DNA from 2 places in the Streptomyces sp. NBC_00005 genome. Region 1 is predicted to be linked to the other one. Evidence: riboswitches for the same ligand, from Rfam matches in the RefSeq annotation. Region 1 holds a riboswitch; the other holds the start of a gene.
What was found. A riboswitch is a leader RNA that binds a small molecule or an ion and turns the genes downstream of it on or off. The one in region 1 is predicted to bind cobalamin.
Positions count from the first base shown of each region.

Region 2: linked by a shared signal. The riboswitch ahead of OG303_RS24570 (HoxN/HupN/NixA family nickel/cobalt transporter) and the one ahead of OG303_RS37995 (cobalamin biosynthesis protein) in region 1 are both predicted to bind cobalamin.

Region 1 covers NZ_CP108316.1:8,317,410-8,321,211, reverse strand. The annotation lists gene OG303_RS38005 (anion permease) at 1-1,133, shown strand, start outside; gene OG303_RS38000 (hypothetical protein) at 1,169-1,390, shown strand; cobalamin riboswitch at 1,534-1,676, shown strand; gene OG303_RS37995 (cobalamin biosynthesis protein) at 1,776-2,759, shown strand; gene OG303_RS37990 (cobyric acid synthase) at 2,756-3,802, shown strand, end outside.
Region 2 covers NZ_CP108316.1:5,350,233-5,354,034, forward strand. The annotation lists gene OG303_RS24555 (DUF4142 domain-containing protein) at 1-505, shown strand, start outside; gene OG303_RS24560 (LAETG motif-containing sortase-dependent surface protein) at 782-1,705, shown strand; gene OG303_RS24565 (ArsR/SmtB family transcription factor) at 1,801-2,160, opposite strand; cobalamin riboswitch at 2,241-2,447, shown strand; gene OG303_RS24570 (HoxN/HupN/NixA family nickel/cobalt transporter) at 2,475-3,572, shown strand; gene OG303_RS24575 (nucleoside hydrolase) at 3,609-3,802, opposite strand, start outside.

The DNA.
Region 1 (3,802 bases):
CACTCAAGCCCAAGGTCGCGGTGGCCATGTCCGCCGTGCTGAACCTTGTTGGCGCCTTCCTCTCCGTGGAGGTCGCCAACACGATCTCCAAGGGTCTCGTCGACGAGACCGGCATACGTCCCGAGGTCATCTTCGCGGCGCTGGTCGGCGCGATCCTCTGGAACCTGGTGACCTGGCTGGTCGGACTCCCCTCCAGCTCCTCGCACGCCCTGATGGGCGGTCTGATCGGCGCCACCATCGCCTCGGCCGGCATGGGCGCCGTGCACGGCGACGTGCTCGTCACCAAGGTGCTCATCCCGGCGATCGCCGCCCCGATCGTGGCGGGTGTCGCGGCGATGCTCGCGACCCGGCTGTCGTACACCCTCGGCAAGAAGGCCGACGGCAAGGCCGCCGAGAAGGGCTACCGCGCCGGACAGATCGCCTCCGCGGGCCTGGTCTCGCTGGCCCACGGCACCAACGACGCGCAGAAGACGATGGGCGTCATCACCCTCGCCCTGGTCGCCGGCGGTGTCGTCGCCCCCGACTCGGACCCGCCCACCTGGGTCATCCTCTCCGCGGGCCTCGCCATCGCGCTCGGCACCTACCTCGGCGGCTGGCGCATCATCCGCACCATGGGCAAGGGCCTGACCGAGCTCCAGCCGCAGCAGGGCTTCGCCGCCCAGACCAGCGCGGCCACGGTCATCCTGGCCTCCTCGCACCTCGGCTTCTCCCTCTCCACCACCCACTCGGTCTCCGGCTCGGTGATGGGCGCGGGCCTGGGCCGCAAGGGCGGCGTGGTCCGCTGGTCGACGGCGACCCGCATGCTCGTGGCCTGGTGCCTGACGCTGCCGGCCGCGGCCCTGGTGGGCGCGCTCGCCGAGTCGGTCACGGATCTCGGCGACTGGGGCACGGCCGTCGTCGCCGTCTTCCTGATCACCTCCAGCGCGGCCATCTGGAAGATCTCCCGGCGCGAGGTCGTCGACGCGTCGAACGTCAACGAGGCCGAGGAGCCGGCCGGCGTGGTGACCACGGCCATCGCCGCCGTGACCCCGCCCCCGGCGGGCACGGTGACCGAGGACCTGACGGCCACCATCCCCGCCCCGGCCACGACCGCCACCCCCGACCCGGCCACCCCGCCGGCCGCGGCCGTCTGAGCCCCGCCCACCCGGTACAAAGGAAGAGAAGCAGCATGAAGATCGACTGGGCAACCCTGGGCTCCGTCTTCGGCGTCAGCCTCGCGGTCACCGTGGGACTCGTGACCCTGTTCACCCTCGGCATCATGGGCCTGTCGCGCCGCGAGCGGGCGACCGCTCAGGGCGGCTCGGCCACGGCCGCGGTCACCGGCGCGTACGTGTGCTTCGCGGCGTGCGCGGCGGCGGTGGCGTACGGGATCTCGCTGATCGTCGTCTGAGGCATCACCCTGAACACCCGTGGGGTGCGGGACGGATCTCCGTCCCGCACCCCACGTTCTTGTGCCCGTACTTGTGACCCCGTCGACCACCCTTGTGTGGGTCTCAGCACACTCTCCCGTCGCAGGTCAACGGCAAGTTGACGGCCCTTCCAACCCCGTGGTGGACTGCCGGGGCCATGTACGGCGGCAAGAGAGGAAGCCGGTGCAAGTCCGGCGCGGTCCCGCCACTGTCACCGGGGTAGGAAGTCCCGGGAGCCAGGAACTCTCACCGCCGGTCTCGTCGAACCAGGGCGTGGACACCCTGAGTGAGGACAAATCGCCATGCGCGGCTGCCTGTTGAGCGTCACCGCCCGACCTTTGCCCGACCCTTCGGCCGGCTGAGCCGATGCGTGCCGATCGCGTCTTCGCGTACGGCGCCGCCGCCGGCCTCCTCGGCGACCTCCTCCTCGGCGATCCGCGCCGGGGGCATCCGGTCGCCGCGTTCGGGCGGGCCGCCGGTGCCGTGGAACGGGTGCTGTGGCGGGACCACCGCGGGTGGGGAACGCTGCACACCCTCGTGTGCGCCGGTGGAGCCGTCGCGCTCGGAGCCGTCGCCACTTCGGCCGTACGTCCCTCCCGTGCCGCCTCCGTCGCGGTGACCGCCGCCGCCACCTGGGCCGTCGTCGGCGGGACTTCGCTCGCGCGCGAGGCCCGGGGCATCGGGCGCGCCCTCGAAGCGGGCGACGTCGAGGCCGCCCGGGCCAGGCTGCCGCACTTGTGCGGACGGGATCCGCAGGCGCTCGACGCCGACGGGATCGCCCGGGCCGTCGTCGAGTCCGTCGCCGAGAACACCTCCGACGCGGTGGTGGGGGCGCTGGTGTGGGGGGCCGTCGGCGGGGTGCCGGGGCTGCTCGGCTTCCGGGCCGTCAACACCCTCGACGCCATGGTCGGACACAAGTCGCCCAAGTACCGGCGCTACGGCTGGGCTTCCGCGCGGCTGGACGACGTGGCGGGGTGGCCGGGGGCGCGAGTGACCGCCGTCCTGGCCGCCGTTGCCGGGGGTGACCGCCGGGGGGCCGTAAGAGCCTGGCGTGCCGATGCGGCGAAGCATCCGAGTCCCAATGCCGGGCCCGTGGAGGCGTCGTTCGCCGGGGCGCTCGGGGTGCGGCTGGGCGGGACGTTGGCGTACGGGGGGCGGGTCGAGCATCGTCCTGTGCTGAACGGGGAGGGACGGTCCGTGGACGTGGGGGACATCGAGCGGGCTGTGCGGTTGTCGCAGCGCGTCGGGTGGCTGGCGTTGGGGGTCAGTGCGGCGGGTGCGGTGCTGCGGGGACGGGTCGCAAGGCGCCCTCGCCCCCAGAAATTGCAGCTGTCGGGACGTGCGTCATGAGCGGCGGGGGGCTCCTCGTCGCCGGCACCACCTCGGACGCCGGTAAGAGTGTCGTCACCGCCGGGATCTGCCGTTGGCTCGTACGGCAGGGCGTCAAGGTCGCACCGTTCAAGGCGCAGAACATGTCCCTCAACTCGTTCGTGACGCGCGAGGGCGCCGAGATCGGGCGGGCTCAGGCCATGCAGGCGCAGGCGTGCCGGGTCGAGCCGACCGCGCTCATGAATCCCGTGCTGCTCAAGCCCGGTGGCGACCAGAGCAGTCAGGTCGTGCTCATGGGCAAGCCCGTTGGGGAGCTGAGTGCGCGCGGGTATCACGGGGGGCGCCAGCAGCAGCTTCTCGGGACCGTTCTCGACTGCCTCGCCGAGTTGCGGGGCACGTATGACGCGGTGATCTGTGAGGGGGCGGGCTCTCCCGCCGAGATCAACCTGCGGCGGACGGACATCGTGAACATGGGGGTCGCCCGGAACGCGCGGCTTCCCGTGCTCGTCGTCGGCGACATCGACCGCGGCGGTGTCTTCGCCTCCTTCTTCGGGACGGTCGCGCTCCTCTCGCCCGAGGACCAGGAGCTCGTCGCCGGGTTCCTCGTCAACAAGTTCCGCGGGGACGTCGGCCTCCTGGAGCCCGGGCTCGACATGCTGCACGGGCTCACCGGGCGGCGGACGTACGGCGTCCTGCCCTTCCAGCACGGCCTCGGCATCGACGAGGAGGACGGACTGAGGGTCTCGCTGCGGGGGACGGTGCGCGAGTCGAACACCGCCCCGCCCGTCGGCGAGGACGTCCTGCGCGTCGCCGTCTGCGCGATTCCCCTCATGTCCAACTTCACGGACGTGGACGCGCTGGCCGCCGAACCGGGTGTCGTGGTGCGGTTCGTGGACCGGCCGGAGGAGCTCTCCGACGCCGACCTCGTCGTCGTTCCCGGGACCCGCGGGACCGTGCGGGCCCTGGAGTGGCTGCGGGAGCGGGGACTTGCGGACGCCCTGGTCCGAAGGGCCTTCGAGCAAAGGCCCGTCCTCGGCATCTGCGGCGGCTTCCAGATCCTCGGC
Region 2 (3,802 bases), 3.0 Mb from region 1:
GCACCTCATCGACGGGCACGCGGCGCTGGACGCCAGCTGCCGCAAGATCAGCACGATGCTCAACATCACGATCCCCAACGTGGCCAGCCCCCAGCAGGTCGGCTTCGTCAACCAGCTCGCCGCGGACCAGGGCAAGCAGTTCGACACGGACTTCGCCAACATCCTGCGCGTGACGCACGGTTCGATCTTCAACACCATCGCGAAGATCCGCTCGACGACCAAGAACACCGTGGTGCGGACCCTGGCCGACCAGGCCAACGCGACGGTCCTGGACCACATCACGGTCATGGAGCAGACCGGTCTGGTCAACTTCGACCAGGTCCTCTTCCAGGAGACGACCCCGCCGAAGCTGCCCGCCAAGGACCTGACCCCGCCGCCCCCGGTCGGAGGCCAGCCGGAGGTCGTGCTCACCCCGCCGGTGGACAGCACCACCCAGCCGCCGGTCCTGCCGGGCGAGGCGCCCAGCGGAAACGCCAGCCCGAGCCCGACCCCGACGGTGGGCTGACTGCCGACCTGGCGGTGGGCTGAGGAACGTCGGCCCGATCAGTGCGCGCATCTCGTGATGCCCATGTGGCGAAATTGTGATGGCGGATTGAACTACCCATGGGTTACCGCAGGTTGACAGCGTTCCGCCGGGAGATCCACGATGTGATCGCACTGTGGCGCATGTGACCAATGGGCCCGGTGTTCCTCAGACCATTCACCCCCGGTGCGGCCGGGCGCGGCGTGCTGCCCTGCGCCGCCGACGCCGGGGCCTGCACACGCCAAGATGGGGATTCGCATGTCCATAGCGAGACGTGTCACCGCGCGACGCCTCCTGGGGACGGGCGTCGCGTCGCTCGCCCTCTGCGCCGCCACCGTCGCCGCCGCCTCCGGCGCCTGGGCCACCGGCACGCCCGGCGGTGACGGCTGGAAGTCCGGCGGCGGCTACAAGCCGGGCACGGGGGCCGGCACCAAGACGGAGTCGGACCGCTGCCAGTTCTCGCTGGACGGCACGCACTTCTACGACTCGGTCAAGGTCGACGACCAGACCCTCAAGCCGACCGACGACGGCAAGATCCACGTCAAGGTCCGTACGGCGGGTGACGCGACGACCTGCACGGCCTCGCTGGCCTCCTACCTCGCGCACGGCCCGTCCTTCGCCACCTCCGGCGAGCAGGTCTTCGTCGACTTCGACTCGGTGACGGTCGAGCAGGGCCGGACCGACTCCCTCGACATCGCGGTGCCGGATGCCGGCTGCTTCGCGCAGATCGACCTCTACCGCGGGGCCGTCAAGTTCGACGGCAAGCTGGACGCCAAGGACGGCTTCGAGCACGGGGACCTGCCCAAGGGCCCCGACCACCCGGTCATCAAGGACAAGTTGATCGCGTCCTGGAACGGCGGCACGAAGGACTGCACGACGGCCGAGGAGTCCCAGCCGCCGGCCACGCCGACCCCGTCCGCCCCGGAGTCCGGGCAGCCGTCGACCCCGGCAGAGGAGTCGACTCCGCCCGCGACGGACACCCCGTCGACCGGGACCCCGACCCCGTCCGCCTCGCAGTCGACCTCGACGCCCGCGCCCACGCCGAACGGCGGCGGCGGTGACCTCGCGGAGACCGGCGGCGGCAGCGACTCCGGCCTCATCGCCGGTGGCGCCGCGGCACTGCTGGCCGCCGGTGCGGCGATCGTCGTCGTGACGAAGCGCCGCCGCACGGCCCGCTCCTGAGCCGTCCCCGGCAACGCCCCTGAAGCCACCCCCGATACGAACGCCCCGGAGACCCCCGCTCCGGGGCGTTCGTCCTGCCCGGTCCCTGTCCCCGCTCAGCCCTCGTCGGCAGTGCAGTTCTTCAGCAGCAGTCGTACGTCCTCGTCGACGACCCGATAGCGCACCACGCGCCCCTCCTTCTCGCCCGCCACGACACCGGCCGCCCTCAGCAGCCTCAACGCCTGTGACACGGCAGGGTCGTTCATGCCGGTCGCGATCGCCAGGTCGGACACGGCCAGCGGGCCGGTGCGGTGCAGGGCGAGCAGCAGGGCGAGCCGTTTGGGGTCGGCGAGCAGGGAGAAGCGGTCGGCCCAGGTGCGGACGTGCTCGGCGTCGCCGATGGCGGCGATGGCCTCGCACACCCGGTGGCCGTCGATGGTGCGGCGGTCTGCGCGGTCGGCCGGGACGAGATGCATACGGCCATCCTCGCAGGCGCCCGTATGTGATCTTCCATACCTGCGCAGGTGCGCAGCTATGCAAGGAAACGCGAACGCCCCTACGGTGGGCGGGCCGTGGTGTTCGGGAAGTCGGTGCCAAGCCGACGCGGCCCTCGCCACTGTGATCAGGGAGTTCGTCACCCACGTCCCGCGAGGGACAGCCACTGGGCGTCGTGAGGCGGCCGGGAAGGCGGGTGGCGGCCGTACGGCCTGCAAGGACGTACGACCTGTCAGCCAGGAGACCGGCCACGGCATCTCACGAAGTGATCCACGAGGTGCTGGAGCGTGACCGAATGACCCTGCCCGAGACGCAGGCTGCCTCCTTCCGCTGGCGGCGCGAGGACACCGTGAAGACGGTGGGCCTGATGGCGGTGATCGCCGCCCTGCACGTCGTCGCCTTCGGCATTCTGTTCCTGCTCGTCGTGCCCGGGCACTACGAGGTCGGCTCCAAGGCGTTCGGCATCGGCCTCGGCATCACCGCCTACACCCTGGGCATGCGGCACGCGTTCGACGCCGACCACATCGCCGCCATCGACAACACCACCCGCAAGCTGATGGCCGACGGCAAGCGGCCGGTGTCGGTGGGGTTCTGGTTCGCGCTGGGGCACTCCAGCGTGGTGGTCGTGCTCGCCGCGCTGATCGCGGGCGGCACACAGCTGGCCGGCCGCATCACGAGTGAGAGCTCCCGCACCCACCAGGTCCTCGGCTTCCTGGGGACGACGATCTCGGGCACGTTCCTGTACCTCATCGCCGCCCTCAACCTCGTGGCCCTGCTCGGCATCCTGAAGGTGTTCCGGGCGATGCGGGCAGGCACGTACGACGAGAAGGAACTCGAACAGCACCTGGATTCCCGGGGGTTCATGAACCGCATCCTCGGCCGCCTCACCAAGTCGATCACCCGGCCGGGGCAGATGTTCCCGCTCGGCTTCCTCTTCGGGCTCGGCTTCGACACCGCCACCGAGGTCACGCTGATGGTGATGGCCGGTTCGGGCGCGGCGGCCGGTCTGCCCTGGTACGCGATCCTCTGCCTGCCGCTGCTCTTCGCCGCCGGCATGAGCCTGTTCGACACGCTCGACGGCACGTTCATGAACTTCGCCTACCAGTGGGCCTTTTCGAACCCGGTCCGCAAGGTGTTCTACAACCTCACCATCACCGGCCTGTCCATCGCCGTCGCGTTCTTCATCGGCACGATCGAGCTCGTCGGCGTCCTGCACGACAAGCTCGACCTGCGCGACGCGCTCACCGGCTGGATCGCGGCCCTCGACCTGGACAACGTCGGCTACATCATCGTCGGCCTGTTCGTGGTCGTGTGGGTGGCGGCGGTGGCGTACTGGAAAGTGGCGAGGGTGGAACAGCGGTGGGCGGCACAGGTGCAGCCCACCGCCGAGTAGCCGCCGACACGCGTCGACGCGTACGCGCCTGAACCCCTAGGGCCCTTCCACGGCCGTCAGCCACAGCTTCACATAACGCTCCACGTCCACGGCCAACCCCACGTCCACCAGGGCCTGTTCACGCGCGCCGTCGTGGATCTCGGACTCGCCGGGGCGGCGCCGGCGGTCGACGACGGTCTGGCCACGGGTGGGGCCCGGGGCCAACGAGACCTCGACCGGCAGGAGTTCGG